3 regions of the Peribacillus sp. TH14 genome follow, and region 2 is predicted to be linked to each of the others. Evidence: predicted binding sites of a transcription regulator. Region 2 holds the regulator's gene; each other region holds the start of a gene.

Region 1 (10,689 bases), 3.1 Mb from region 2:
TTTGAACTGCCCCCCAATTGTTAGACAACATCTAACAATTGGGGGGAGCAGTTTTTTTGACTAAATATACGATAGACGAAAAACTACATGCAGACTTTTGAGTACTTGGAAGGGAAAAAAACTATAAATTTATTGCCTTTGTTACCAAAATGCTGGATAAAGCCTTTGACCGCTTGGAATCGAAAGATTCACCCATTCTTCATTCAGATTAGGGCTAGCATTACCAGATGAAACAATATTGCATGATTTAAAAGGACATAACACTACACAAAGCATGTCCCACAAAAGAAATTGTATCGATAATGCGGTCATTGAAAACTTCTTTGGCATATTAAAATTAGATTTACTCTATCTTCAAGAATTTGAAAGCATGGAGCATTTCAAACAAGAACTAGAAGAAGAATATATCCATTACTACAGTCTCAAACGAATCAAGGTAAAATTAAAAGGCATGAGCCGGGTCGATTACCGGGTTCATGCCTTCAAGGCTGACCTATTAAATAAAGTGTCTACCTTTTTGGGTTACTTCATTTCAGGCTCTTTTTCATTTATTTACTCGCTTGTAACTATTTAATTTGGAAATTCATAAACTTAAACCTCAGGAGTAGGTGTTGGTTTTGCATATCCACTCTTATATTTTTCATCCACTTTAGTACGGATATCTTTAATTGACATCCCATCCCTTAAATCTAAAATGGATTGAGCTGCTATTTCTAGGCAAACTCCACATCTAGTACCATGATCGTCCCAAACCACTTCACCACTTTTTTTATTTTCATGGATAAAACAATCGTAATTGTTTTTATGGTTAGCTTCTTCGCCACAACCACAGTAACATGGTATATTTTCTAATAGTTCCTGATTTTGAGCAACCGCTAAATAGATGGTTTTCATTTCTTCTGGTTTTCCAGATAGAAATTCAGGTGCTATTTCCTTACTGCTAGTCTCTTCTTGTAGATCTCCTGAAACAGTATGGGCTGAATGGCCTTCATGACTAGTTTCTTTATCCACAACACTTTTTTCTTCATTCGAACAACCGGAAAGTAGTAAAGATGAACAGATACCAATTATGGCTATTAATTTAAAATTCATTTGCACACTCCTTGAATATTATAGTTACTCCCATTTTATGGGGTGGAATGTATTTCTACAAGTTATTTCACAAAAAGTACATTATTAAATGATGTCTTCATGAAAAGATATTTTTAAATTATTCAAGTAATGTAAGAAAGGCATTCATCAAAGGACCCTTCCCTATTAATTTATTCTCATTTGTTTCTTCTTTGATAGCGTCAGTGGAATGGTTATGAACGAATTTCCGGCTAAAATCCAAAACCAGCTAGAGTTACTTATCCCAAATGACTCAGAGCCATTTTGCCTCACAATCGATAATTAAAATTTCAGTGACTTGTACATCCTGACAAGCCTCTACACAACGGCCGCAAAGGATGCATTGGTCCTGATCATAACGGAAAATGGATTTAAATTATCCATTACATACGGTTGATGAATGACCCATTATTGTAATCACAAACCGTACAGTACAGTTCATGGTTATACAGTATCTTGAACATTGCGATAACCTATGCTTCTTTGACATCAGGTGCAACTGTATCAATTACATCCCCATCTTTGAATTCGGTAGAACACAATCTCACAAGCTCTCCATTAACATTCACGAGACATGACATGCATCACATGTTTCAATCGGGTCTAAGTTTGGATGGTAACAAACATTCGAAACTTAAATCGAACTATTTGTTAGCAAATGTAAAATTGTTTGATTACCGTTCAGGATGGCCTCAGCCTCATTAATAATTATATGTACTTTCTCTGGCAAAATAATCGTCTCCTCACTAAAAAAACGAGAAAATTTATTCATTTAATATTTTCTGCACTAGGAAATTTTCCCTGAACTTAATTAATGATGGGAGATTATATTTCAACATTATTAGCTATTTCACTATTCCATTTTTTAGTAAATATTTCGATAGAAAGCTAAAAAAACAAATTCGAAGTGAGTGATCACCTATCATTCACTTCGAATCACTATTTTACAAATTACTTCTCAACACATATGAACTTAAAGGGGAAACGGTTATATGACTCCCCTGAATCCTTTCAATTTCTTCTAGACCCGCCCGCTGACCATTCGCTAAAACAGCCCATTCTCCATGGAGTGGGAGTGTAAAATTTACAGCTTCCCAGTTTGCATTATGAATAACAACAATCTTTGAATGTTCTGTCATTAGAGTAAATGCAATTACATTCGCCGGAGCATCAAGGAATATTAACTGCTGCTCGATGTCTTCAGCTGTTCTTAACCTGAAAGCGGAAATATTGTTTCGAAGCGAAATTAGCCCTTTTAAATATTCTACTTCATAATCAAACTCCGCTCTTCTTTTCCAATCCAATCGGTTAACCCAGTCAGATGATTGATAGCTATTTTCATCTCCATCCTTTGTTCGCATAAATTCTTGTCCAGCATGGATCATTGGAATTCCCTGTGACAGTAATACCACTGAGGAACCAAGCTTGTGCATCTGCTTACGTTCTTGCTCTGTCGCATCTGGATTGGTAATTACGAGCTTATCCCATAATGTATAATTATCATGGGCCTCGACATAGTTGATGACCTGGGCTGGATTTTGATAGGTTGCTATATGATCATCGTATTTCAATCCACCAGCTATCCCTTTTTTAATGATATCTTCCATACCTGGTTTGCCATTGATAAAGCCTTTATCATGTTCATTCATCACAAAGCCTTTTAGCCCATCCCGGATAGCGTCATTAAAATGTGCTATACCAGGCATTTTATAAGCATTCTTTTGATTCGCTTTCTGATCCTGAGACAATGTGGTATTCATATCCCACCCTTCTCCTAAAACAATAATAGTCGGATCAATTTCACCAACAGCTTTTTTCACTTCATTCATCGTTACCACATCATGAATCCCCATTAAATCAAAACGGAAGCCGTCGAGGTTAAACTCTTTCGCCCAATAGATTACAGATTCAACGATAAATTTACGCATCATTTTATGTTCGGACGCTGTGTCGTTTCCTACACCGGTACCATTGGATAGTGTGCCGTCCTCGTTAAAGCGAAAAAAATAGTTAGGTACAAGTTTGTTAAAGCTAGAATCATCCACCGAATATACGTGATTGTAAACTACATCCATAATTACACGTAATCCCTTATCATGTAATGCTTGGATCATCTGCTTCGCCTCACGAATTCTGAGCTTTGGTTGGAAGGGGTCAGTCGAATAAGACCCTTCTGGTGCATTATAATTCTTTGGGTCGTATCCCCAATTATATTGAGGTTCATTTAATTTCATTTCATTGACAGTAGCAAAATCAAAAATGGGGATAAATTGAACATGAGTCACACCCAAATCCTTAATATGATCGAGACCAGTTTTAACTCCTTCAGGACCTTTGGTACCCATTTCGGTTACTCCTAAAAATTTCCCTTTATTTTGAATTCCACTTTCAGGATGAATCGATAAATCCCTGATATGAATTTCATAGATAATTGCATCCTCAGGGCTATTCAGCGCAGGTTTATCATTTGTCCACTTTTCTGGGTTGGTGTCTGCTAAATCTATTACAACACCTCTATTCCCATTTACAGTCACTGCCCGGACATAGGGATCCACAGCTTCATTCCATACATCGCCCACTTTCACTTTATATGTATAAATCAACCCATCCTGATCACCGGATATTTCAACAGTCCACGTTCCCTTCTCCGAACGCTGCATATCAATTTCTAATCCATCTGTATCATCCCAACGTTTATAAGTAACGAGCTTAGCTTCAGATGAAGTAGGAGCCCATAACCGGAAGGAAGTTTTATCTTTTAAATAGGAATTTCCTAAGTCTTTTCCTTCATAGTAATAAAGATTATCCAGTTCTTCAGGATTTTGAGTATTTGCAATGGGTAGAACATCCGACTTATTATCGAGATCTTTATCTTTAGGTGTTTGATTGGTATTTTCCTCTTCAAAATAAGAAAGTGAATCTTTAATAGGTCATTCCTCCAATGAAATTCCTATTTCAAAACAGGAATTTATTTCATATATTTTTATTATTTCCTTTTTATGAAGGGTTGCTATCAAAAATCAGTGTGATATTTTCAATATGATTCCAACGCCCTAGGGTCTCAGGGATATATGTTAATAAACTTGATGTATTCATTTATCAATAATAAGTATTATCACCCGAAAAAAGTTCAGGAATAATTGAGAATCTCGATGTCCATTTTTTATAGTTTAGTTTATCTAAGTTGTTCCAAAAATCATAAACCTGTACTACTTTTACATAAAATTCTACTTCTGTGTAGAATATACCTCTCTTTGTCTTTTAAATAGTCATATTGAAATTCTATACCTTAAAAAGTGATAAAAAAAAATGCCTCCATAACAGTTTTACGGTCTTGGAGGCATTTCTAGTACTCTTTATGGTGTTTTGATTATTTTAACCTGATTATCTTCAACAACTGCCATGAAGTTTTTCACTTTAGGCTGATCAAAGATATAGTCAGTAATGCCATCTTCTAGCTGTTCCTGAAGAACACGGCGGAGCGGTCTTGCCCCGAATGATGGATGATAACCTAACTCGATCAGTTTTTGTTTTGCTTCATCTGTTACGACCAATGATATGTCTTGAGAAGTAAGTGTTTTGTCAAGATCCTGAATCATAATATCAACAATTTGCAAAAGGTCTTCCTTCTTCAGTGCTGAGAATTCAATGATGCTGTCAAATCGGTTCAGGAATTCCGGTTTGAAGAAACTGCCTAATGATTGTAAGATAGAAGCTTCATCTACGGCTGTACTTGTACCGAATCCCATTACTTTTTGTTTTTCCCCGACTCCAGCATTAGATGTCATGATAATGACGGTATCTTTAAAGGTAACAGTACGTCCCTGGCTATCAGTTAACCGGCCATCTTCTAGAATTTGTAAGAACATGTGCATCACATCTGGATGTGCTTTTTCAATCTCATCCAATAAGATAATACTGTAGGGCTTACGACGAACTTTTTCAGTTAATTGGCCTGCTTCCTCATGTCCTACGTATCCAGGAGGAGAACCAATTAATTTGGAAACACTATGTTTCTCCATAAATTCACTCATATCAAGGCGAATCATGGCTTCTTTATCACCAAATAATTCCAAAGCAAGGGTTTTCGCTAATTCAGTTTTCCCAACTCCTGTCGGACCAACGAATAGGAAAGAACCAGTGGGACGGTTTTTGGACTTCAAACCGGCACGACTCCTTCGGACGGCCTTCGCAACTTTCCTGACTGCTTCTTCCTGCCCAATTACTTTTTTCATAAGCTCCTCTTGAAGATGAAGCATTCTTTCCTGCTCATCTTCTTGCAGCTTGCCTACAGGGATTCCAGTTTTTTGTTCGATAATCTTTTGGATATCTTCGACAGTGACGTTTGGTTTAACTGAATTTACTCCAGCTTGCAATGATTTTTCCAGTTTTTCTTCTTCATCCCGAAGTACAGCTGCTTTTTCATAGTCTTCTTCATTTAGGGCCTGCTCTTTTTCCTTATAGATATTTGCAAGACGTTCTTTCATAACCTCTTCCTGTCCATCTTCAATGGTCAAGTTTAATTTAGAACCTGCCTCGTCCATTAAGTCGATTGCTTTGTCAGGTAGAAAACGGTCTTGAATGTAGCGGTTTGAAAGTTCAACAGCTGCTCTAAGCGCTTCCTCGCTATATGTGACCCCATGATACGCTTCATAACTGTCTTTTAAACCTTGCAAAATAACCAATGCTTCATCTGTTGTAGGCTCATTAACCTGAACGGGTTGAAAGCGGCGTTCAAGTGCTCCGTCTTTTTCAATTTTCCGATATTCAGACAAAGTGGTCGCTCCCACCAGCTGAAGTTCACCTCGTGCAAGTGCGGGTTTTAAGATATTCCCAGCATCCATCGATCCTTCGGCTGAACCAGCACCGACAATTTGGTGAATTTCATCAATGAATAAAATGACATTCTTTCTTTCCTGCAATTCACTGATTAATTGCTTCATTCGTTCTTCGAATTGTCCCCGGATTCCAGTGTTTGTAACAAGTGAAGCGATATCAAGCATATACACCAGCTTATTACGCAATTTAACAGGAACTGCACCTTCAACAATGGCTAGAGCAAGTCCTTCAGCAATCGCTGTTTTACCTACGCCAGGTTCACCTATTAATACTGGATTATTTTTATTACGTCTATTTAGAACTTCAATCACTCTTTTTATTTCTTCATTCCTGCCGATAACCGGATCAATTAGGCCTGCTTTAGCAGCATCTGTCAGATTCTGCCCGTACTCTTCTAATAATCCTCTTCCGCCGCTTTGTTGAGCAGGTTCCGGTTGAGGGATTTTACTATTATTAAAGGGATTGAATAAATTGTGGGATCCATTAAATTGGAAGTTCCCTAAATCTTTTCCTCCCATAGCTGCACCAAGTTTATTTCTCTCTTCTTTATAACAAGTGGAGCACAGCATAACATCATGCTCCTGACCATTCATATTTAGATGTACTTGAATATTAGCTTGGTTTACATGGCATTTTTCACAAAGCATGTAGTACTCCTCCTTAAAGTTTGTTGTTTTTATGAATCAACTTTGACCTTCTTTGACTTTCTGACTTTATTATACATTGACCTTCTTTGACTTTCAATAATTTTGACTGGAAATTCTTTTGGATTGTTTTCTCAAATTTTTTCTATTGATAACAGCCATATCGATAATCCATAATAGCCCTATTTCTATAGAAATAGGGCTTCATCCAAATTATCTGTATTTCATCTTCAGAAATTGGTTGCAATTTCCTTATAAATATAATGATAAATATATCGGAGAACAAGTATATTAGTTAATAGTGAAAATAAAAAGTTCAAACAACATTATTTTGATTTTGATGTAAAACATCAAGATTTATCATCCATTGAGATTATCTTGAGTTTTTGCATCAGAACCGATTTTCTTATAATTTTTTCGCCATTAATCATACTTTTGTTCTCATACTGTATTTATGATTAAAAACCAATACTCTTCAAATAAGCGAAACTCTGGCTAACATCTCGTAGACTACTATCACAATTTCTAGGATCACGCTCTTGCTCTACAGTAATGTACCCATGATAATTGATTTCTTTCAGTAACCTGTTAATGGATTTATAGTCAATGATGCCTTGTCCGATAGGGCACATAACTCCTTTGCCACATGCATCAAAAAAGCGGATACACTCAGTCATTACTTGTTGATATTTATATAGATTAATATCTTTAAAATGTATATAATCCAGTCTATTTGCACAGTCCCTAAGCCACTGTACGGGGTCCATTTTTGAATAATATAGATGTCCTGTGTCAAGGCAAAGTCCTGCAATTTCATGTGGAATATCCTGCATAAGTTTCTTTATTTCATCTTCAAATTCGATATAGCCACCAGCATGAGGATGGACTACCGATCGTACTCCATATTTTGTCCATGCATGCTCTGCCAATATACGGATATGAGTCATCATATTGTTCCATCCCTCTGGAGATAAGCGTTTTGCATCATCTGGGTGACCAGCTGTGTAATCCCTTTCATCATGTCCCCAATCAATTAGTACAAGATAAGGTGTTGGAAATTGCTGTCCTTCTTCCTGTATCGAAGGAGGAAGTTTGATAATTAGAGAACAAATCTCATCAACTTGGCGCACTAAGTGTTCCAAATTCGATTCTGCTACCAAATTATCAAAAATTGTTCCTGCAATAACTGTGAGATTATTTTTGGAAAGTTCTACTTGTACTCGTTCAATATCCATTGGAATATAACCGTAAGGACCTAACTCTATACCTTTATAACCAGCTTGTGACGCTTCTTGTAATACTCTCTCCCATGATGGAAGGTTTGGGTTTTTTGGATCATCCACTCCCCAGCAACAAGGTGCGCCTGCAATTTTTATACTCAAGTCAAACGCCTCCAATTAAGAATTTTTCCTAATTTTTAATTAAGTAAATAATAAAACATTTATACTCATTTATAGCCAAACCTCAAACTTTGTTATATAGATAAGAAGACCCAGCTAATAAAAGCACAACACATCCGAAAGGAGATGTCTTCTCAAAATGAAGTAGCTTTTATACATAAATTATTTGGTGTTACATAACTATTATGGCTTTATATCTCTACTAAATATTAAACTAGCACTCTCGTTTTTTTCATCGAATCAAATTCTTAGGTGTTTTGTTAATAAATGAAATTCCTAAATAATACATGTATTGTTTCTATATATATTGTATACGCTTACAAAAATCGAGAGTGGTTTACATTTCAATACTGTTATTTAATCACTCTCATCATTATGTCTTTCTGATCATCTTGATTATCATAGGTACGGAAGTAATGTTCCAGCTCCTCAAGTGTGCGCCCTTTGGTTTCCGGTATATATTTCTTCACAAATATGATTCCCCCTATTCCAAGAGCTACAAAGATAAAGAAGGTTGTGGACAAACCAATCGTTCCAAGTAATACTGGGAAAGCCAAACCAATAACTGAGTTCGTGATCCATAGAAAAAACACACTTAAACCCATACCGAGGCCTCTTAACCTTGTTGGAAATATCTCCGCGAGTATTAACCATGTTACTGGCCCAATAAACCCTTGCATGAAAGCGAGAAATACGACTGTCAAAGCAAGTACAACAAATGGAAGTGCTGCTGAATCTTTAAGCGTAAATGAGAATATCGCAATGAACAGAAGTGTCGTTGTAGTTCCGCTCAAACCAATTAGTAACATTGGTCGACGGCCAACCTTGCCGAGGAGCCAGATGCCGAAGAAAACGGCTAAAACTGAAATTGCGCCATTAGCGATGTTCCCGATTAGGGCGACCTCCGTTTGAAAGCCAGCATCTTTGAGGATTTCAGTACCATAGTACATAATCGAATTAATCCCCGTAATTTGTTGCACGACGGCAATACCAATCCCAATAAATAAGATACGGCGGACCCATGGCACAGATAAATCCTTAAAGGTTGCTTTCTTAATATCTGACTCTTCGGCGAAAGCGGCCTCAATTTCGCTGAGTTCCAATTTAGCCTGCTTCTTCTCACGTATCTGTTGAAGAACACGTAAAGCTTCTGCACTTTTCCCTTTTGATACAAGCCAACGAGGGCTCTCCGGTACTTTAAGCATGCCAAAGAATAAGAAAATCGCTGGAAGTGCCGCGATAACCAACATGTATCGCCAGACATGCGAGCTGTCACTCATTGTGTTACCAAGTATGGCGTTGAAGATGAAGGCTAATAATTGGCCAGTAACGATCATCAATTCGTTCTGACTAACCATTCGACCTCTTCTTTCCGCAAATGACATTTCTGCTAAATAGGTTGGAACCGTTACTGACGCACCACCAACAGCAAGCCCTAGAAGGAAACGAAAGGTAACCATAACCGTAATATTTGGAGCAAGAGTACATCCAAGTGCAGCAATAAAGAACAAAACTGCGAGATAAAGAATGGTTTTACGACGACCACCATAATCTGATAGTCGGCCGCCGAATAACGCCCCGATAGCTGCCCCAAAAAGAAGTGAACTCGCAACGAGACCTTGAGTGAATGGGTTGAGATTTAGCTGGTCAGCTTCAGACATATAAGGCAAGGCACCGTTGATGACACCAGTGTCATATCCGAAGAGAAGCCCACCTAATGTGGAGACTACGATAATGGTACGCAAAAACGACTTTTGGTTTACCTGTTTATTCATGTCAATTTCTCCTCAATTCCTTTTAAGAATAGATAAGTAATTTCCCATTTATATATCATTCTTGTCGATATGATAAAAACCCATCACATGATCTTTTAGCTATGGATATGCCACTCTTATCCACATTTCCATCAAATCAGACTGTATCGTAGGTAAGATCAAATCGTTAATAAAATAATATGAGACTGAAAATACTGCCATCTGGATAATTTTTGGCTTTTCAATTGGAATACGGTCCCTTATCTCTAGATTGATAGCATCAATTTATTCTAGTCTTTAAGAGTGATTGCGGAACCGTATTCCGCTTCCTTATAAAGTCTGAAACGTTTTTACGACTTAAAATATTCATAATCTGAACGATCATTAAGTCCATCTAATTATTCAAAATTTACCCAAACTGCTCCCTTATCTGCAGACCGCACACAATTTTCAATCCAGCGAACGCCTTCCAGTCCCGCGTCAATATCCGGATATATAAGATTCTTTATAGTTTCCTCGTCACCCTGGTTTTTAGCATCGATAGCGATAGCAAACTTAAGATAAATATTTGCCCAAGAGTCAGATAATCCTTCTACATGTAATGCTCCTAATCGTTCATCAGCATTACAACTATCATCTAAATACGGCATTGCACGAATCAAAGTTTGGATAGGCTCTCCCTGAATTTCATAGGTTAGTTCACCAGGTTTGCTATCCCACCATTCTAAACTGGCCTTAGAGCCTACAATACGAATTCTATGACCATCCATACATCCTGCGTTGATGGAGGATGTCCACATAGTTCCTACAGCTCCATTTTCATAGTGCATAAGTACATGGGCATTGTCTTCCAGCGGAGCACGACTTCCAACAAAGCTCTGACGGTCGCATAACAATTCTTTAATTTTCATATGCGGCATAATTAACTGGGACATATAATAA
Region 2 (10,689 bases):
AGGTAACCTTTATGGAGCCAGCCGCCTAAGGTGGGACAGATGATTGGGGTGAAGTCGTAACAAGGTAGCCGTATCGGAAGGTGCGGCTGGATCACCTCCTTTCTAAGGATAAATACGAGAGCGCTTTTGTTTTGTTCAGTTTTGAATGAGTAATTCATTCAGATTCGAAAGATCTCATCACGTTGTGATGAAGTTTTTTCTTCTTTGTTCCTTGAAAACTAGATAATAGATAGAAGGCAATTAATTTTTTCAAAGCATCAGTAAGATCTTTTTAACGGTTAAGTTAGAAAGGGCGCACGGTGGATGCCTTGGCACTAGGAGCCGATGAAGGACGGGACTAACACCGATATGCTTCGGGGAGCTGTAAGTAAGCTTTGATCCGGAGATTTCCGAATGGGGAAACCCACTGTTCGTAATGGAACAGTATCTTTACCTGAATACATAGGGTACTGAAGGCAGACCCGGGGAACTGAAACATCTAAGTACCCGGAGGAAGAGAAAGCAAATGCGATTTCCTGAGTAGCGGCGAGCGAAACGGAATTAGCCCAAACCAAGAGGCTTGCCTCTTGGGGTTGTAGGACACTCAACATGGAGTTACAAAGGAACGGGGTAAATGAAGTGATCTGGAAAGGTCCGTCAAAGAAGGTAAAAACCCTGTAGTTGAAACTTCGTTCCCTCCTGAGTGGATCCTGAGTACGGCGGGACACGAGAAATCCCGTCGGAAGCAGGGAGGACCATCTCCCAAGGCTAAATACTACCTAGTGACCGATAGTGAACCAGTACCGTGAGGGAAAGGTGAAAAGCACCCCGGAAGGGGAGTGAAATAGATCCTGAAACCGTGTGCCTACAAGTAGTCAAAGCCCGTTAATGGGTAATGGCGTGCCTTTTGTAGAATGAACCGGCGAGTTACGATTTCATGCGAGGTTAAGTTGATAAGACGGAGCCGCGCCGAAAGCGAGTCTGAATAGGGCGAATGAGTATGAGGTCGTAGACCCGAAACCAGGTGATCTACCCATGTCCAGGGTGAAGTTCAGGTAACACTGAATGGAGGCCCGAACCCACGCACGTTGAAAAGTGCGGGGATGAGGTGTGGGTAGCGGAGAAATTCCAATCGAACCTGGAGATAGCTGGTTCTCTCCGAAATAGCTTTAGGGCTAGCCTCAAGATGAGAGTATTGGAGGTAGAGCACTGATTGGACTAGGGGCCCCCAACGGGTTACCGAATTCAGTCAAACTCCGAATGCCAAATACTTATTCTTGGGAGTCAGACTGCGAGTGATAAGATCCGTAGTCGAAAGGGAAACAGCCCAGACCACCAGCTAAGGTCCCAAAGTATACGTTAAGTGGAAAAGGATGTGGAGTTGCTTAGACAACCAGGATGTTGGCTCAGAAGCAGCCATCATTTAAAGAGTGCGTAATAGCTCACTGGTCGAGTGACTCCGCGCCGAAAATGTACCGGGGCTAAACGTATCACCGAAGCTGTGGATTGACACCGTATGGTGTCGATGGTAGGAGAGCGTTCTAAGGGCGTTGAAGTCAGACCGGAAGGACTGGTGGAGCGCTTAGAAGTGAGAATGCCGGTATGAGTAGCGAAAGAAGGGTGAGAATCCCTTCCACCGAATGCCTAAGGTTTCCTGAGGAAGGCTCGTCCGCTCAGGGTTAGTCGGGACCTAAGCCGAGGCCGAAAGGCGTAGGCGATGGACAACAGGTTGATATTCCTGTACCACCTATACATCGTTTGAACGATGGGGGGACGCAGAAGGATAGGGTAAGCGCGCTGTTGGATATGCGCGTCCAAGCAGTTAGGCCGGAAACGAGGCAAATCCCGTTTCCATTAAGGCGGAGCTGTGATGGCGAGGGAAATATAGTACCGAAGTTCCTGATTCCACGCTGCCAAGAAAAGCCTCTAGTGAGATGTAAGGTGCCCGTACCGCAAACCGACACAGGTAGGCGAGGAGAGAATCCTAAGGTGTGCGAGAGAACTCTCGTTAAGGAACTCGGCAAAATGACCCCGTAACTTCGGGAGAAGGGGTGCTTTTTAGGGTGAATAGCCCGGAAAAGCCGCAGTGAATAGGCCCAGGCGACTGTTTAGCAAAAACACAGGTCTCTGCGAAGCCGCAAGGCGAAGTATAGGGGCTGACACCTGCCCGGTGCTGGAAGGTTAAGGGGAGAGGTTAGCGCAAGCGAAGCTTTGAACCGAAGCCCCAGTAAACGGCGGCCGTAACTATAACGGTCCTAAGGTAGCGAAATTCCTTGTCGGGTAAGTTCCGACCCGCACGAAAGGTGTAACGATCTGGGCACTGTCTCAACGAGAGACTCGGTGAAATTATAGTACCTGTGAAGATGCAGGTTACCCGCGACAGGACGGAAAGACCCCGTGGAGCTTTACTGCAGCCTGATATTGAATTTTGGTACAGCTTGTACAGGATAGGTAGGAGCCTGAGAAGCCGGAGCGCTAGCTTCGGTGGAGGCGTTGGTGGGATACTACCCTGGCTGTATTGAAATTCTAACCCGCGCCCCTTATCGGGGTGGGAGACAGTGTCAGGTGGGCAGTTTGACTGGGGCGGTCGCCTCCTAAAGAGTAACGGAGGCGCCCAAAGGTTCCCTCAGAATGGTTGGAAATCATTCGTAGAGTGTAAAGGCACAAGGGAGCTTGACTGCGAGACCTACAAGTCGAGCAGGGACGAAAGTCGGGCTTAGTGATCCGGTGGTTCCGCATGGAAGGGCCATCGCTCAACGGATAAAAGCTACCCCGGGGATAACAGGCTTATCTCCCCCAAGAGTCCACATCGACGGGGAGGTTTGGCACCTCGATGTCGGCTCATCGCATCCTGGGGCTGTAGTCGGTCCCAAGGGTTGGGCTGTTCGCCCATTAAAGCGGTACGCGAGCTGGGTTCAGAACGTCGTGAGACAGTTCGGTCCCTATCCGTCGCGGGCGCAGGAAATTTGAGAGGAGCTGTCCTTAGTACGAGAGGACCGGGATGGACGCACCGCTGGTGTACCAGTTGTCTTGCCAAAGGCATAGCTGGGTAGCTACGTGCGGACGGGATAAGTGCTGAAAGCATCTAAGCATGAAGCCCCCCTCGAGATGAGATTTCCCATAGCGCAAGCTAGTAAGATCCCTGAAAGATGATCAGGTTGATAGGTCAGAGGTGGAAGCGTGGCGACATGTGGAGCTGACTGATACTAATAGATCGAGGACTTAACCACGCTTTAAAAAATGAAATACCTTCTTATTATCTAGTTTTGAAGGAACAACGTTCCTTTATTGTTTGGTGGCGATAGCGAAGAGGTCACACCCGTTCCCATTCCGAACACGGCAGTTAAGCTCTTCAGCGCCGATGGTAGTTGGGGGTTTCCCCCTGTGAGAGTAGGACGCCGCCAAGCCATTCAAAAAGATCAGCCATCCTTGGCTGGTCTTTTTTCTTTTACAAATAGATAGCGATTTAAAGATCAGCAAAGATGTTGGTCTTCTTTGTATTTGACCAGGTGTTTGGATTCGGCAGGAGAATTAATACACGTAATAGAATATTCTATTATAAAATAGGTTTTGTGTTTAACTGTTTAGGGTATTTAAGTAAGATATTTAAATTTTAGTGTGCATTAGGGTATGTAAGTACATATAATTTGGAGAAAATGGATAATACATTTAAATGAGTGCATTTAAGTTGCAAAATGCATTTTTCCTTGTATAATAATAGTCAAATATAGTCAAAGTCAGATTGGAGGAGGCTGAGTGAGAAACATATCTGATATTATCGAAACTTATTTGAAACAAGTACTAGAAATAAGTCAGAAAGATATCTTAGAAATTAAAAGAAGTGAAATAGCAGATAAATTTCAGTGTGTTCCTTCTCAAATCAATTACGTAATTAATACCAGGTTTACAATCGAAAGAGGTTATGTTGTAGAGAGTAAGCGTGGAGGCGGCGGTTATATACGGATCATGAAAGTGAAATCGCAGGATTACGTGCATCTTATTAACCAATTATTGTCCCTTATTGGTTCTAGGGTAACTCAATCGATGGCTGAAGGTGTTATTTCTCGGCTTATGAGTGAAGAAGTTATAAATGAAAGAGAAGCCAAGATCATGATGAGCGTCATTGATAGATCGGTGATTTATATAGATTTACCCGACCGAGATGAGCTTAGGGCAAGGATTTTAACTGCGATGCTTACAACTTTAAAATATAAATAAAACTGGCAGAGGTGATGAACATGATTTGCCAAGAATGTCATCAAAGACCTGCTACCCTGCACTTCACCAAGATCATTAATGGAAAAAAAACCGAGGTTATGATTTGTGAGAAATGTGCTCAGGAAAAAGGTGAAATGGCTATGGTTGCAGGAGGACATGGTTTTTCAATAAATAATTTATTAGCAGGATTGTTGAATATGGAGTCGAATATTCAACAGACGAAGGCAAATGCATTTCCTAAGACAGAAGAGAAGCGCTGCCCTCATTGTCACCGATCCTATAAAGAGTTTGTCCACCTTGGTAAATTTGGATGTGCTGAATGTTATAAAACTTTCAATGATCAATTAAATCCGATTTTAAAGAGGGTTCATAGCGGCAACATTGCACATATAGGTAAAATTCCAAAAAGGATTGGTGGCACCATTTATCTTCGAAAACAAATTTCAGATTTGAAAGAGGTTTTAAAGGTTCACATCAATCAAGAGGAATTTGAGAAAGCAGCAGAAGTAAGAGATAAGGTTCGTTCCCTTGAAAAAAGGTATGAAGCACAAGAGGGAGGCGACGAATTATGAGTTTAGAAAAGTTTGTAGAAAACGCCTTGAGTTCCTGGATGAGTGCCGAAGGGCCTGAAATTGATATTGTATTAAGTTCTAGAATTCGGTTGGCCAGGAATTTCAAAGATTTCACCTTTCCTACCTCCTTTTCTAACGAAGAAGCTAAAGAAATCATTGAATTAGTAAAAAAAAGAATTGAAGAGGAAGTTACCCCGGAGATTGGCAAACTTGAACTTCTAGAGATTGACCAAATCCAACCACTAGAAAAGCGTGTTCTCGTTGAAAAGCATTTAATCAGTCCTCATTTAGTTGATGAATCAGCAAAAGGTGCTTGTCTTCTCTCAGAAAATGAAGAAATAAGTATCATGATCAATGAAGAGGATCATCTCCGTATTCAGTGTTTAATGTCTGGGCTGCAGCTAAAAGAAACGTTAAAGCTCGCAAATGTTCTTGACGATTGGATTGAAGAATCCATAGACTATGCATATGATGAAGAAAGAGGATACTTAACTAGTTGTCCAACTAATGTGGGAACAGGATTAAGGGCTTCGGTCATGATGCATCTGCCGGGCCTAGTCCTTACACAGCAGATGAATCAAATTATACCGGCTATCAATCAATTAGGGTTGGTAGTTCGAGGGATTTATGGAGAGGGCAGTCAAGCGTTAGGGAATATCTTTCAAATCTCTAATCAAATTACTCTCGGAAAGTCTGAAAGAGACATCGTTGAAGATCTAACGAGTGTAGTTCAACAAATCATTGCCCAGGAAAGGTCAGCAAGGGATGCATTAGTGAAGACCTCTCACATACAATTAGAAGATAGAGTTTACCGTTCTTATGGGATTTTGTCTAATGCTCGAGTCATTGAGACTAAGGAAGCAACTACCTGTATCTCCGATGTTAGGTTAGGTATAGATCTTGGGTATATAAAAAATATTTCTAAAAGCATCTTAAATGAGTTGATGATATTAACTCAGTCAGGATTTTTACAAAAATACGCAGGTGGCCCATTAAGATCCCATGAAAGGGATATCCGTAGAGCAGCACTCATTCGAGAACGCTTAAACTTCACGGAAACTTCCTCCTCATAGAGGTTAATTACCTCTGAGTGAGTACCTATATTCATGTAATAAATGTAGTGCAATGAAGCCTCTGCCGTTACTTAGAGTAGCTTTACTCAAAACGAAAATTCTTAAGGAGGAATTCCCTATGATGTTTGGTCGTTTTACTGAAAGAGCCCAGAAAGTATTAGCATTAGCCCAAGAAGAAGCAATCCGCTTAGGACATAATAATATTGGTACAGAACATATTTTGTTAGGCCTGGTTCGAGAAGGCGATGGTATTGCAGCTAAAGCGTTATATGCTCTTGGTTTAGGAGCGGAAAAAATCCAGAAAGAAGTAGAAAACCTGATTGGCCGTGGACAGGATACTGCCCAAACAATACACTATACCCCAAGAGCTAAAAAAGTCATTGAACTTTCAATGGATGAAGCAAGAAAATTAGGCCATTCATATGTTGGGACAGAGCATGTACTTCTTGGTCTAATCCGAGAAGGTGAAGGTGTTGCAGCCCGAGTACTGAACAACCTTGGAGTAAGCTTAAATAAAGCACGCCAACAGGTATTACAACTGTTAGGCAGTAATGAATCAGGTGGACATCAGGGGTCAGCAGCGTCAAATGCAAGCACACCAACCCTGGATAGTCTCGCCCGAGATTTAACGGCGATTGCTCGTGAAGGCAGCCTGGATCCTGTTATCGGAAGAAGCAAGGAAATACAGAGAGTCATTGAGGTATTAAGTCGTCGTACAAAAAATAACCCAGTATTAATCGGTGAACCTGGGGTTGGTAAAACAGCCATCGCTGAAGGTCTTGCCCAACAGATCATTAATAATGAGGTACCTGAAATCCTGCGCGATAAACGCGTTATGACACTTGATATGGGTACTGTTGTAGCTGGTACGAAATATCGTGGTGAGTTTGAGGACCGTTTAAAGAAGGTAATGGACGAAATTCGTCAGGCAGGCAATATAATCTTATTCATCGATGAGTTGCACACATTGATTGGTGCTGGCGGGGCTGAAGGTGCCATTGATGCTTCTAATATCCTTAAACCTTCATTGGCCCGTGGTGAATTACAATGTATCGGTGCAACGACTTTGGATGAGTACCGTAAATATATCGAAAAAGACGCTGCGCTAGAACGACGCTTTCAACCAATTCAAGTCGACGAGCCAACGATGGAAGAGTCCATTCAAATATTGAAGGGTTTACGTGACCGGTATGAAGCCCATCACCGCGTTTCAATTACGGATGAAGCGATTGACGCTGCAGTTAAATTATCTGATCGTTATATATCCGATCGCTTCTTACCGGATAAAGCGATTGACTTGATTGATGAAGCAGGTTCAAAAGTACGGTTACGCTCATATACAACACCACCAAACTTAAAAGAACTTGAAGTGAAACTAGATGATGTTCGTAAGGAAAAGGACGCTTCCGTTCAAAGTCAAGAGTTTGAAAAAGCTGCTTCACTTCGCGATACAGAACAACGTTTAAGAGAACAATTGGAAGAAACGAAGAAAACATGGAAAGAAAAACAAGGGCAAGAGAACAGTGAAGTGACAGTGGACGATATTGCCCATGTCGTTTCCAGCTGGACGGGAGTTCCGGTTACTAAACTGGCGCAAACTGAGTCTGATAAACTGCTTAATATGGAATCAATCCTCCATGATCGTGTAATTGGGCAGGAAGAAGCCGTCATAGCGGTCTCTAAAGCGGTACGACGTGCAAGAGCAGGATTGAAAGATCCTAAGCGTCCAATCGGTTCATTCATCTTCTTGGGGCCTACAGGAGTTGGTAAAACCGAGCTTGCCCGTGCTCTAGCTGAATCCATCTTTGGTGATGAAGATGCCATGATAAGGATCGACATGTCTGAATATATGGAGAAACATTCAACTTCACGTCTTGTTGGATCCCCTCCAGGATATGTAGGATACGAAGAAGGCGGACAGTTAACAGAAAAAGTGCGGAGAAAACCATATTCCGTCGTTCTGCTTGATGAAATTGAAAAGGCACATCCAGATGTTTTTAATATTCTTCTTCAAGTACTAGAAGACGGAAGGCTGACAGACTCTAAAGGCCGTACTGTCGATTTTAGGAATACGATTCTGATTATGACTTCAAATGTTGGGGCTTCTGCATTAAAAATTGATAAGTATGTCGGCTTTAACATCCAGGACACTGGCCAGGACTACAAAAATATGAAAGGGAAAGTGATGGAAGAACTTAAACGTGCCTTCCGTCCAGAATTCCTGAATCGTATTGATGAAACCATCGTGTTCCACTCGTTAGAGAAAGATCACTTGAAACAAATTGTTACATTAATGTCTAATCAGCTGACTACTCGTTTGAAAGAACAGGAAATATACTTGGAGCTGACAGATGCGGCTAGAGAAAAAATTGCTACGGAAGGCTTTGATCCTGAATACGGGGCACGTCCAATCCGAAGAGCGCTTCAGAAACATGTAGAAGATTATTTGTCCGAAGAGTTGCTGAAAGGTAATGTGAAAAAAGGGCAAACGGTCGTGATGGACGTTGTGAATAATGAGTTTGCAATCCGACAAGGCGAGCCTGTTAACGTAAGTGAATAATCTGATTCTAAACTTCGAGGTACACGCAGATTTTTTGCAGTGTACCTCTGTTTTTTATTCATAGGTAGAAATGTTCATATTTAAAATTTTTAAGCAATCAATATCTGGCGAAAAAAAGGGAAATATGGGTGCAGAAGTTATTTTTTAAAAAACTTATCATTAAGAAGGTTTAAATAAAACCGAGATATAATATCCTTTATATAGGTATTTTTTCAAATAGGAAGAGGAGTAATTATGGCTGCAAAAAAGAAAACGAAGTTTATGTGTCAGTCTTGTGGGTATGAATCAGCGAAGTGGATGGGAAAGTGCCCGGGCTGTGGAGAATGGAATAAGATGGTCGAGGAAACCGAAATTGTTAAACCGGCTAGAAAAGGAGCTTTTACTCATTCAGAGGTTAGAGGTTCCGGGGAACGTGAGAAGGCGGCACCTATAACTACTATTCAGTCAGACAAGGAACCTCGAATTAAGACAGATTTAATGGAATTGAATCGTGCGCTTGGTGGCGGGATTGTGCAGGGGTCACTTGTGTTAATTGGAGGAGATCCGGGTATTGGTAAATCCACCCTACTTTTGCAAGTATCTTCACAGTTGGCGCATAAACAGAAAAAAGTGCTATATATTTCAGGTGAAGAATCAGTTAAACAGACCAAACTGAGAGCGGACCGGCTTGGGGTTATGTCAGAAAATCTATTCGTTTATGCGGAAACTGATATGGATTATATCCAACAGGCAATTCAAGAGGTAAATCCGGATTTAGTTATTATTGATTCAATTCAAACAGTGTATCATTCTGAAGTGACTTCCGCGCCGGGAAGTGTTTCACAAGTAAGGGAATGTACGGCATCGCTCATGCGTATTGCGAAGACGAATGGAATTGCGATCTTTATCGTCGGGCATGTTACGAAAGAAGGGGCGATTGCAGGGCCAAGGTTGCTTGAGCATATGGTAGACACTGTTTTATATTTCGAAGGAGAAAGACACCATACATATCGAATTATACGCGCGGTCAAAAACCGCTTTGGTTCGACAAATGAGATGGGTATTTTTGAAATGAAGGAACATGGTCTAGAAGAAGTCGCGAATCCCTCGGAAATTTTCCTTGAGGAACGGTCACAAGGAGCTTCGGGATCTACCGTTGTTGCGTCAATGGAAGGAACAAGACCGGTGCTTGTCGAAATTCAGGCATTAATTTCACCGACGAGTTTTGGAAATCCAAGGCGAATGGCTACTGGGATTGATCACAATAGGGTCTCGCTTTTAATGGCAGTCTTGGAAAAGAGAGTGGGTTTGTTATTACAAAACCAAGATGCGTACCTAAAGGTTGCTGGAGGTGTCAAGCTGGATGAACCGGCAATTGATCTGGCTGTGGCAATTAGCATTGCCTCAAGCTTCCGTGATAAACCAACAAATCCTGCCGATTGCATCATTGGAGAAGTTGGGTTAACGGGGGAAGTAAGAAGGGTGTCCCGGATTGAACAACGAGTACAGGAAGCAGCAAAACTAGGGTTTGAACGGGTCATTATACCAGCTAATAATATAGGTGGATGGACAGCTCCAAAGGGTATTAAGATTGTTGGGGTTTCATCGGTTTCGGAGGCTCTTCATCATTCGTTAGGGGGGTAAAGATGACAGATAAAAAAGGGTATGAGAAAACCAAATTGGAGATTTTGCAAATTGTAGCCCCGGGTACCCCGCTTCGGGAAGGCATTGAAAATGTCCTGAGGGCAAATACGGGTGGATTGATTGTAGTTGGATATAACGAAAAGGTACGCACAATTGTAGATGGTGGCTTCCAAATTAACTGTAACTGTACCCCAAGTACATTATATGAGCTGGCGAAGATGGACGGAGCCATCATTTTAAATGAAAAGGCCGATACTATCATTTTCGCCAATGCTCAATTAGTACCTGATAATAGTACACCCTCCACTGAAACAGGTATGCGGCACCGGACAGCGGAGCGTGTAGCTAGAGAGACCAAGTCTTTAGTAATTGCAATCTCACAACGTCGAAATGTAATTACTTTATATCAAGGTAATTTTCGATATGCCCTTAAAGATATTGGTGTCATACTCGCTAAGGCTAATCTAGCCATTCAAACCTTGGAAAAATATAAGGTGGTACTGCAGCAGAGCATATCTGTGTTAGGAGCTCTGGAATTTGAAGAACTTGTGACTTATGCTGACCTTTTACAAGTATTTCATCGTTATGTTATGGTTCTTCGAATCAAAGCTGAGTTACTTACCTACCTAAATGAACTCGGTACAGAAGGACGGCTGATCCGTCT
Region 3 (10,689 bases), 1.3 Mb from region 2:
TACCATCTGTAATATGGAAAATATCGATCCTGTCGGTATTCATACAGGTGATTCCATTGTTGTAGCTCCATCTCAGACCTTATCTGATGATGAGTTTCAAATGTTACGTGCGGCCTCTATAAAAATTATCTCTGCTCTAGGTATCATTGGCGGCTGTAACATTCAATTTGCACTTGATCCGAATAGCAAACAGTACTATTTAATAGAAGTAAATCCACGTGTTAGCCGTTCATCGGCACTAGCATCCAAAGCAACCGGTTATCCGATTGCACGCATCGCTGCAAAACTTGCTATCGGCTATCATTTATCTGAACTTATCAATCCTGTAACGAAGAGTACTTATTCAAGCTTCGAACCTGCTCTTGATTATGTAGCAGTAAAATTCCCACGGTGGCCATTCGATAAATTCACGACTGCCCACCGCAAATTAGGAACTCAGATGAAGGCGACAGGCGAAGTTATGGCATTACACCGTAGCTTTGAAGGTGGAGTCCAAAAAGCTATCGATTCATTAGAATTAAAAACGAATGGACTGCAACTTTTATCATTAAAAGATAAAACTGTTCCAGAACTTTGGGAAAAGCTCGCTGAAAAATCTGACGAACGCATTTTTGTCATTTTTGAAATGCTTCGTAAAGGTGTGACAGTTGAAGAAATCCATAAAGCAACCATCATTGATTATTTCTTCCTTCAATCTTTTGCTTCGCTGATCGAGAAAGAAAATGAAATCACTGCTAAGACAATCGATTTGGTCACCAAAGAAGAACTGCAGCTGTACAAGGAAAAGGGCTTCTCTGACCGTTATCTTGCCTCCGTATGGAAAGTAAGTGAAATCGAAGTGAGAGCACACCGTAAATCACTAGGCATTACCGCCGTTTACAAAACGGTTGATACATGTGCAGCTGAATTTGAATCACATACGAATTATCATTATTCAACATATTTTGGAGAGAACGAACAGAAAAAAACAGATAAAAAGAAAGTATTGATGATTGGCAGTGGCCCAATCCGAATCGGACAGGGAATTGAATTCGATTACTGTTCCGTTCATGGTGTTTATGCACTTCAGGATGAAAATGTTGAAACGATCATGATTAATAATAACCCAGAAACGGTAAGTACGGATTTCGCAACAGCAGACCGTCTTTATTTCGAGCCATTAACCTTGGAATATGTACTGAATGTTATAGAAGCGGAAGGTATTGAGGATGTAATTGTCCAATTTGGGGGACAGACAGCCATAAATCTGGCAAAGGGACTGGAAGATTACGGAATTAATTTGTTGGGTACCTCATTTGATACGCTTGACCAACTAGAAGATCGTGATCGCTTTTATCAGCTTCTGCAAAAGCTGGAGATTCCACATGTGCCGGGTTCGATGGCCAATAGTGCAGAGCAATTAATTGAGTGTGCTGAGACGATTGGCTTCCCAGTTCTATTACGCCCATCCTATGTAATTGGTGGTCAGGGGATGGAAATTATCCGCTCGAAGAAAAGCTTACTGAATAGAATTGAAAATGGAACGGCACTTGTATTTCCTGTGTTAATCGATTCTTATATTCCAGGTAAAGAAGCGGAAATCGATTTGATTGCGGATGGCAAAGAGATTTATATTCCAATTATTGCTGAACATGTAGAAAAAGCAGGCGTCCATTCGGGAGATAGCATGGCATTACTACCAGCTCAATCCTTATCAGAGGATATCAAAAATAAAATGACTATTTTTGCACAAAAGTTAGTAGTAGAGCTTGGTTATAAAGGTCTTATGAACATCCAATTTGTGATTGAAGGCAATGACGTATATGTTTTGGAAGTAAACCCGCGTGCTAGCCGGACGATTCCAATCATCAGTAAAATCACTAATGTTTCTTTAGTACAGATTGCGACAAAAATATTGCTTGGGAAATACTCGTTGTCGAATGTGTTCGAAAAAACAGGGTTAATGGAAGAAATTCCGTATTCAGTCGTCAAATATCCAGTATTCTCAACGTTTGCACTAAGCGGGCTTGATTCAAAAGTAGGACCGGAAATGAAATCAACTGGTGAAGGCATCGCTATCGGAAAAACGATGACAGAAGCATTAACAAAAGTATTTCATGCTCAAAAGGCTAAACATACCTCAGGTGTGTATCAATCCGAATCAGTCCAATTAAGTGAAGAATTGCTTGTACTAATCAATGAAGCTGGGTTGACATTGATGGATTCCGATTTTGACAAATGGCTTAATGAAGGAAATGCAGCTGTTGTTTTAGCTTATGGAACTACAGAAGAAGATAAGAAGCTAAGGTTATTGGCTGCAAAATATCGACTTCTAGCATTTACAGAAGAAGAGACTTTTAAAGCCTATCTTCAATCGTTAGAAAATGCTGATCCAGGCGTTACCGCGCTGCAGGAATGGCTTGTAACATATTCGAAAGGAGTGTCACACGTATGAGTTCACTAACGGCACCGACACAAACGAAGATTTTAAACGGGAAAGATTTTTTGACCATGAAGGAGTCTACACCCACGGCCATTGCAGATCTGTTAAAGCTAGCGCAGACCATTAAAGCCAAATTACAAGCGGGCGAGGAATATACGCCTTTAAAAGGGAAAACGCTGGGGATGATTTTTGAAAAATCCTCCACCCGTACCCGCGTGTCTTTTGAAGTGGGCATGATGCAGCTTGGCGGGCACGCTTTGTTCTTAAGCGGTAATGATTTGCAAATCGGACGTGGAGAATCTATTTCCGATACGGCCAAAGTCCTTTCCGAATATATTGATGGCATCATGATTCGTACCTTCGAGCATGAAAAAATTATGGAATTGTCTGAAAATGCTTCTATTCCAGTCATCAATGGGCTAACAGATCTTGCCCATCCTTGCCAGGTGATGGCGGATTTCTTGACAATTATAGAGTTAAAAGGACAATTAAAAGGCTTGAAAATGAGCTACATCGGTGATGGTAACAATGTGGCACAATCATTGATGGTTGGCTGCGCAAAAATGGGCATGGATTTTTCTATTGGATGCCCGGATAACTATAAACCTGATGTAAATGTTGTCGCCTATGCTCAAAAAGTGGCAAAGGAAAATGGATGTGAAATTGTTGTGACGAGTTCAGCAGTTGAAGCTATTAAGGATGCAGATATCGTCTATTCTGATGTATGGACCTCTATGGGGCAGGAAATCGAAAATAGTATCCGTTTAGAGGCGTTTAAGGATTATCAAATCAATAGTGAACTTGTAAAGCATGCAAAGGATAATTATATATTTATGCATTGCTTGCCTGCACACAGAGAAGAAGAGGTAACCGCTGAAGTCATCGATGGACCGAATTCCGTCGTTTTCCACCAAGCTGGAAATCGTCTTCATGCTCAAAAGGCGGTTCTTGTGGATTTAATGTCTTAAAAAAAAGCGTCTACTCTATGAGCAGACGCTTTTTTTATACCAATACGATTTATTTCCCATGGACTAATTTCCTTTTTGCCCTGAATTTTTCAGACATGAAAGAAGTGAACCCGGTAATAATAAAATGGAAAGCATGTAAAGGGGTGAAATCTATGGGGCAAAATCGTCAATTTAAACCAGGTCAGAAGGCACCTAATAATGGGGCTTACGTAGAAATCGGTGAAACGGGTAGCACGGTATTAAATCCGAAAAAGGTAAAGCTAGAAGCAGGAGATACTTTTCCTGAAACTTCAAATCATAACAGGATATGGACCTATCAGCGAAAGCCATAATAAAATAAAAAGCAGGAAAAGGGACAATTCACTTCCTTTTCCTGCTTTTTTTATGGGAAATAACCTATCCTATTCTTCAGAATAACCGAAAATATTCGAGATTTCTAAAAAACTCTTTCTTAAATATTGGCTTAAGGGATCTTCATAATGATCCGGTATACTTTCAGTGAAGCCAACAGCAGTAATCGCTCCCAATAATTCTGCATTATAGTTAAAAATCGGAATGGACATGGAAGAAACAGAAGGTACTAAAGGCTCTTTTGCAAAAGCAATTTTGTATTTCTGTATCGCTTGATATTCCTTAGTTCCTACATTATTATCTTTTTCTATCCAGTCTGCCGTTATGGAAGAATCCTGGAATACAGTGAATACTTTGCCGGAAGAAGAAGATGGGGGAAGGCGCGTGCCTAGCTGGGCCCCAATATTTAAGTTTTGATTGGAATTCCATATTTTTGCTGTGATTGGTCCATCGTATGTCCAAACGGAAAATAACACCGTGCAGGAGGTATGATGGCTGATTTCTTGTAAATAAGGAGTAATTCGGCTTGTGACGTCCTCATTCCCAATGGCTGCCATACCATATTGAATCAGTTTGCTCCCGAGGGAATACATACCAGTTGTCTTATCGCGATATAGTAACTCGAGTTGGGTCAAAGTATTTAAATACTTATAAAGGTTACTTTTAGTTATTTCTGTAGATTCTTGAATATCAGAGAATCTTAAAGGGTTTCTTTGTGAAGCGAGTAAATCAATAATGCTCATCCCGATTTGCAAGGATTGAATCGTTGAACCAGATTTTACGATTTCCATATGACAATCTCCCTAATCTGTTTTAATTTAGGTCTAGTATATCAGAGTATGTAAAGTTTAAATGAAAATAAATAAAAAGTATGCTCCATAACGTCCGCATAAACACATCTGTTTACTATACTTCTAGTTTTCGATAAGTCTAGTCATATTTGTATTTGTTAAATTTGCTACTGAAAGCCTCATAATGATGTTGATAATATCATTTTCATAAAAATTTTTGCAATACTTTCTTGACAATTTTCCGAAAATTAAGTTATCATGTATATAAATAGTGAACTAAGTTATCTATAAGTGAAAAATTAAAAATTGATGCGAGGTTTAGTTACCATTTGTCCTCTAGTTTGTGAAAGGACATTCTTTTTATAAACAATGCCTTATTTCAGACAAAGACAGGTGCATCGATAAAACAACTAAAAGACAGCTTTTAAAAAATAATGATAAATAAAGGAGAATGAAAAATGAAATTAGTAACTTTTAGCCGTGAAGGATTTACACGTATTGGCGCAATTTATCCAAATAAAGAGATTGTAGACCTAAACTATGCTTATCAAGCACTTCTTGAAAGTGAAGGGAAACTTCGCAGTGAACAAATCGCTGAAGCTTATGTACCTTCAACTATGGAAGCATTTCTACAGGGTGGGAATGAAAGCCTTTCCATCGCAAGAAAAGCTGCGGATTATGCATTGAATAATCGCGATTCATTCAAACGTACTCTGGTACATGCTGTTGAAAACGTAAAGCTTGAGGCACCTGTCCAAAAGCCAGGGAAAATTATTTGTGTAGGACATAACTACCGTGAACACATTGCAGAAATGGGTCGCGAACTGCCTCCATTCCCGGTCGTGTTTGCCAAATTCGCTAATACAGTAATTGGACCTCAAGATGATATTCCGTTTTTCCCCATTTCAGAACAACTAGATTATGAAGCAGAATTTGCTTTTGTAGTGGGCCAACGGGCACGCAATGTTTCTCAAGATGATGCACTTGATTATGTAGCAGGTTATACAATTGCGAATGATGTCACTTATCGTGATATTCAACGCCGTACACTTGAATGGCTTCAAGGGAAAACAGTCGAAGGCAGTGCACCAATGGGACCTTGGCTAGTTACATCAGATGAGTTATCTGATCCTTCTGGATTAAATGTCCGCTTAACTGTAAATGGTGAAGAACGCCAAAAAACGAATACATCTAACTTCGTATTCGATGTGAAATATTTAGTTGAATTTTTATCGAACTTAATGACTCTTGAACCAGGTGACATCGTCCTAACTGGAACGCCGGGTGGAGTAGGAGTAGCCCGCGATCCACAAGTGTTCTTAAAAGATGGTGACGTTGTCAAAATCGAAATCGACAAAATCGGTTATCTCGAAAACCGTGTGAAACGTGCTGGGGAGGGAAAATAAGAATGGCTTATCAGTCAATCGGTACATCGATCCAATCTTTTCAACAATCAATCGATCACATTCTTGAGACAACAGCTAACCTTTCAGAGAAAACAATCCGTTTCAACCCGACAGAGGAAGAGTGGTCAATCATGCAAATCCTTTCTCATATAGCGGAAGCCATTCCTTACTGGCTAGGTGAAGTGGAAACGGTAGTAGCCACTCCGGGCTCAAAATGGGGACGTGGATTGCAAGATCCAGCTCGACTAGCAGCGGTTACTGATACGGAAAAACTATCAGTTGATGAAGTTTTAAAACAAGTGGATGAACTGAAATATAAAGTTGAGAGCGGCCTCGGGAAATTAGATGAAGAAACACTATCTAAAGAATCACCGCACCGGAACTTTGCCAAATTCGGTAACAAACCTGTTTCTTATATCGTAGATCATTTCATCGATGACCATGTTTCAGGGCACTATGACCAAATTAAGCGAAATCTTTCTAAAATTAAGTGATAAAAAATGAAAAAAGAAAGTAGGGAGTAATGTGGCTGAAAAATCAGATTACATGAACAGTGCAATTGTAAAAGATTTTACAAGGGATATTCAGCAGTACAATCTTGGACCCCTATGGGAAGCTATTCCCGCTCTAATGGATCATGAACCTAAACCACATGCCCATGCTTATTTGTGGAAAGAAGAGCTTCTGACAAAAAAGTTGATGGAAGCAGCTGAAATCTTCACACCTGATCGCGGCGGTGAGCGCAGAGCCATTTATTTTCAAAACCCTGGCCTAACTTATCGCCAGCCTTGGGGCTGGGCTTCAACAACCCAAACGCTTTATGCAGCGGTTCAACTATTGTTGCCAGGTGAAGTAGCTCCTTCTCATCGTCACTCTCAAAGCGCTCTTCGATTTATTACGAATGGTGAAGGTGCCTACACAATTGTTCAAGGAGAAAGAATCTTCATGGAAGAAGGAGATTTCTTAATCACACCTAAAAATCTTTGGCATGGACATGGTCATGTTGGAGATAAACCGATGATTTGGATGGACGCTCTTGATATCCCTACTATCTATTCTATTGGCGGTACTTTCTTTGAACCGTATCCAGACCGTATTGAAACGCCGAAACGTCCGGATAATTTTTCGGAACTTCGTTATCAAGGTGGAATGGTTCGTCCGGTATCCGATCGTTATTCACAAGTAGCTCCGCTTGCAAACTACAAGTGGAAAGGCACGAAAGCAGCGATTGAAGGGTTAATGAACTTTGAACCAGATCCATATGAAGGCTTTGCCGTTGAATATATCAACCCATCTAATGGACAAACGGCTAATCCAACGATGGGAGCTTGGATGCAGAAACTTCCAAAAGGTTTCCATTCTAAAGCACATCGCCATACTCATTCAACAATCTATCAAGTACACGAGGGTTCCGGCTATACGGTTATTAATGGAGTACGGTTTGAATGGTCTAAGGGTGACTACTTTGTAGTTCCAAACTGGGCTTGGCATGAGCACGTTGCAGAAGTAGATTCTTACTTATTCTCGGTAAACGATCTTCCAATAATGGAGCGATTTGATTTAGAACAACAACAGTCACTTGATACAAACAATGGTTTCCAAAAAGTTGAAAGTGAATTTAAGGCTGTTTTAGTATAAGAAAAATCAGGTTGGTACTTCCAGCCTGATTGTCATAAATATTACGATAATGCTGGTCGAATGAAAACGCTTACTGTGTTAGTGGTCTACAACTTTGGACTTATGACAACTTATTTTAGGGGGAATTGAATAATGAACACAGAAAAAAAACCATTCATTGTCATCGGTGGAGGAATAGGCGGGTTGGCAACGGCTCTAGGAATTGCGGAAACAAAACAGTATGTAAAGGTCTTGGAGCAAGCTCCTGAATTTGGTGAAATTGGAGCTGGAATTCAGCTTGCTGCGAATGCAACCAATGTTTTACAACGTTTAGGCGTTATGGATAAAATCAACGAAATTGCAGTTTTTCCAAAAAGATTAGTTTTGATGGATGCTTTTTCGGGCAAAGAGCTTTCCGCTTTAGATTTAGGTGACGTATATAAAGAAAGATATGGAGCACCTTATGTTGTGTTACATCGCTCTGATTTGCATCGAGTGTTAGCTGAAGCATGTGAAAGTAGCCCATATATCGAACTTGTAACGAACCAAACCATTATTGAAACGGTAGAAAATGAAGGTCAAGTTACTGTTACTTCTGCAAATGGAGATCAACATTTAGGAACGGCTGTTATTGGTGCGGATGGTTTATGGTCTAATGCCCGTAAATTATTCGTGGAAGATCAACCGGTATGCTCTCAATATGTTGCCTACAGAGGTGCGCTTCCAATGGAAGAGGTAACGAGTCACGGAGATTTAGATGATGTATATATGTGGATTGGACCGAATCTTCATCTTGTTCAATATCCGGTTAGAAGAGGAGAGCTTTACAATCAGGTAGTTGTTTTCAAAAGTTCTCAATACACCGAAGAAAATGAAAAAACAGATCAATGGGGTACCCCGGAAGAAATGGACCGTGTCTTTGCAGGAACTTGTGAGCTTGTTCAAAATGCGATTTCATTCATTCAGCGTCAACGTCGCTGGCCGATGTACGACCGTTTGCCAATTAATAACTGGACAAAAGGCAGGATCACACTTACGGGAGATGCTGCACATCCAATGCTTCAATACTTGGCACAAGGAGCTTGCCAAGCTTTAGAAGATGCGGCTTATTTGACTGATATGCTTCATAAGAATGGGAATAATGTGGAGCAGGCATTTTTGGAATATCAAGAAGAACGCATTCCACGTACAGCGAACGTTCAAACAAGTGCAAGAATGTGGGGAGAAATTATCCACAATACTACCGATGCGGGGATACTGCTTCGTGATACGATTCTATTAAATCGCACGGATAAGGATTTTAAATTTGTTGATGATTTCCACGGTTACAACAAAGCGTTTGTAAAAGCATAATAACCTGCATTTGCTTCATTCATCCAAAAGTTGTGGTTAGCATATTTTTTAAATCAATACTAGATTTTTGCCTTTCTTCCTTATGAAGAGAGGCTTTTACTGTTTATCCCTTAATAACCTTTGTATTTTTTATAACATTTCTTTACAAGGGAAAAATAAAAAGTATAATGAAACCATAAAGGTCAAAAATGGTCAAACGTTGTAAGAGTTCGTTCATGGAATTGATGAATGGGAGGTTTTAAGATGGATATTAATAAAATGACAGAGAGAACCCAACAGGCGTTTATTGGCGGGCAGGAACTAGCCAAGGATAGGGGAAATCCGGAACTGACGGAGCTTCATTTATTAAAAACCTTAATGGAACAGGACGAGAGTTTATTAATTAGAATTTTATCTGATTCCGATAAAACGGTCAGTCGTTTTGAAATAGAGCTAAATAAGGAACTTAATAAATTGCCGGAAGTGAGCGGCAGTGTTGCTCAGGTATATATGTCAGCTTCCCTACAACAGTTATTGACGGTTGCAGAAAAAGAAATGCAAGTGTGGGAGGACGAATATTTATCCGTCGAACACATCCTGTTGGCGTTGTTAAAGGAAAAAAAACCGAATATAAACAGGCTGTTTTCAACTTGTGGAATAGATTACGATAAAGCAAAACAAGTTATACACGATATAAGGGGGAATCAACGAGTGACTAGTCAAAATCCAGAAAGCACATATGAAGTCCTAAATAAATATGGCAGAGATCTCGTTGCTGAAGTTAAATCGGGGAAGGTTGATCCTGTCATCGGGCGTGATACGGAAATTCGCAATGTCATCCGGATTCTATCACGAAAGACTAAAAATAATCCAGTATTGATTGGGGAACCTGGGGTAGGTAAAACAGCGATTGTCGAAGGATTGGCGCAAAGGATTGTCAGGAAGGATGTCCCGGAAGGACTAAAAGACAAAACAGTTTTTTCACTTGATATGAGTGCTCTTGTTGCCGGGGCCAAATTCCGTGGTGAATTTGAGGAACGTTTAAAAGCTGTACTGAATGAAATTAAAAAGAGTGATGGTAAAATTCTTTTATTCATTGACGAATTGCATACAATTGTAGGAGCAGGCAGAACGGATGGCGCACTTGATGCAGGGAATATGTTAAAGCCGATGCTTGCGCGTGGTGAGCTGCACTGTATCGGTGCAACAACCCTGGATGAATATCGCCAGTATATTGAAAAGGATCCCGCTCTAGAACGCCGTTTTCAGCAAGTTCTCGTTCCCGAGCCAGATGTGGAAGATACTATTTCAATATTGCGCGGATTAAAGGAACGGTTTGAAATTCACCATGGCGTCAGGATACATGATCGGGCGATTGTTGCTGCCTCTGTCCTTTCCAACCGTTATATAACGGAGCGATTTTTACCAGATAAAGCGATTGACCTAGTGGATGAAGCTTGTGCGATGATCAGAATGGAAATTGATTCAATGCCTTCAGAGCTAGATGAAATTACAAGAAAGGTTATGCAGCTCGAAATTGAAGAAGCCGCCTTGAAGAATGAAGAGGATCCTCAAAGTAAAGCAAGGCTAGGTGTACTCCAAAAAGAACTTTCAGAACTTAAGGATCAAGCGAATAGCATGAAAGCAAAGTGGCAAATGGAGAAATCTGCGCTTCAAAAAGTACAGGACCAACGTGAAGAGCTCGAGAAGCTTCGTCATGAACTGGAACAGGCAGAGAATGACTATGACCTCAACAGGGCTGCTGAACTACGGCACGGAAGGATTCCACAGCTTCAAAAAGA

Evidence for each region. Region 2 encodes CtsR, which represses protease genes until heat stress. Its sites were predicted from a motif close to ATGGTCAATAAAGGTCAAACA; they were not measured.
Region 1: the regulator CtsR is predicted to act here: its motif matches at 6,636-6,656, upstream of JFU50_RS24515 (ATP-dependent Clp protease ATP-binding subunit).
Region 3: the regulator CtsR is predicted to act here: its motif matches at 9,087-9,107, upstream of clpB (ATP-dependent chaperone ClpB).

The regions. Positions count from the first base shown of each region.
Region 1 covers NZ_JAEKEK010000001.1:5,082,471-5,093,159, forward strand. Annotated here, with positions in the region: partial or broken gene JFU50_RS31055 (transposase) at 135-490, shown strand; gene JFU50_RS24500 (PCYCGC motif-containing (lipo)protein) at 592-1,092, opposite strand; gene JFU50_RS31605 (4Fe-4S binding protein) at 1,364-1,477, opposite strand; partial or broken gene pulA (type I pullulanase) at 2,055-3,995, opposite strand; gene JFU50_RS24515 (ATP-dependent Clp protease ATP-binding subunit) at 4,467-6,596, opposite strand; gene JFU50_RS24520 (sugar phosphate isomerase/epimerase family protein) at 7,052-7,975, opposite strand; gene JFU50_RS24525 (sugar porter family MFS transporter) at 8,347-9,768, opposite strand; gene JFU50_RS24530 (Gfo/Idh/MocA family protein) at 10,146-10,689, opposite strand, start outside.
Region 2 covers NZ_JAEKEK010000001.1:1,935,553-1,946,241, reverse strand. Annotated here, with positions in the region: rRNA gene JFU50_RS09420 (16S ribosomal RNA) at 1-102, shown strand, start outside; rRNA gene JFU50_RS09415 (23S ribosomal RNA) at 277-3,209, shown strand; rRNA gene rrf (5S ribosomal RNA) at 3,271-3,386, shown strand; gene JFU50_RS09405 (CtsR family transcriptional regulator) at 3,736-4,197, shown strand; gene JFU50_RS09400 (UvrB/UvrC motif-containing protein) at 4,218-4,769, shown strand; gene JFU50_RS09395 (protein arginine kinase) at 4,766-5,842, shown strand; gene clpC (ATP-dependent protease ATP-binding subunit ClpC) at 5,961-8,402, shown strand; gene radA (DNA repair protein RadA) at 8,637-10,025, shown strand; gene disA (DNA integrity scanning diadenylate cyclase DisA) at 10,028-10,689, shown strand, end outside.
Region 3 covers NZ_JAEKEK010000001.1:636,439-647,127, reverse strand. Annotated here, with positions in the region: gene JFU50_RS03280 (carbamoyl phosphate synthase large subunit) at 1-2,434, shown strand, start outside; gene argF (ornithine carbamoyltransferase) at 2,431-3,390, shown strand; gene JFU50_RS03270 (YjzC family protein) at 3,543-3,722, shown strand; gene JFU50_RS03265 (IclR family transcriptional regulator) at 3,792-4,532, opposite strand; gene JFU50_RS03260 (fumarylacetoacetate hydrolase family protein) at 4,991-5,938, shown strand; gene JFU50_RS03255 (DinB family protein) at 5,941-6,432, shown strand; gene JFU50_RS03250 (cupin domain-containing protein) at 6,464-7,576, shown strand; gene JFU50_RS03245 (FAD-dependent monooxygenase) at 7,709-8,908, shown strand; gene clpB (ATP-dependent chaperone ClpB) at 9,152-10,689, shown strand, end outside.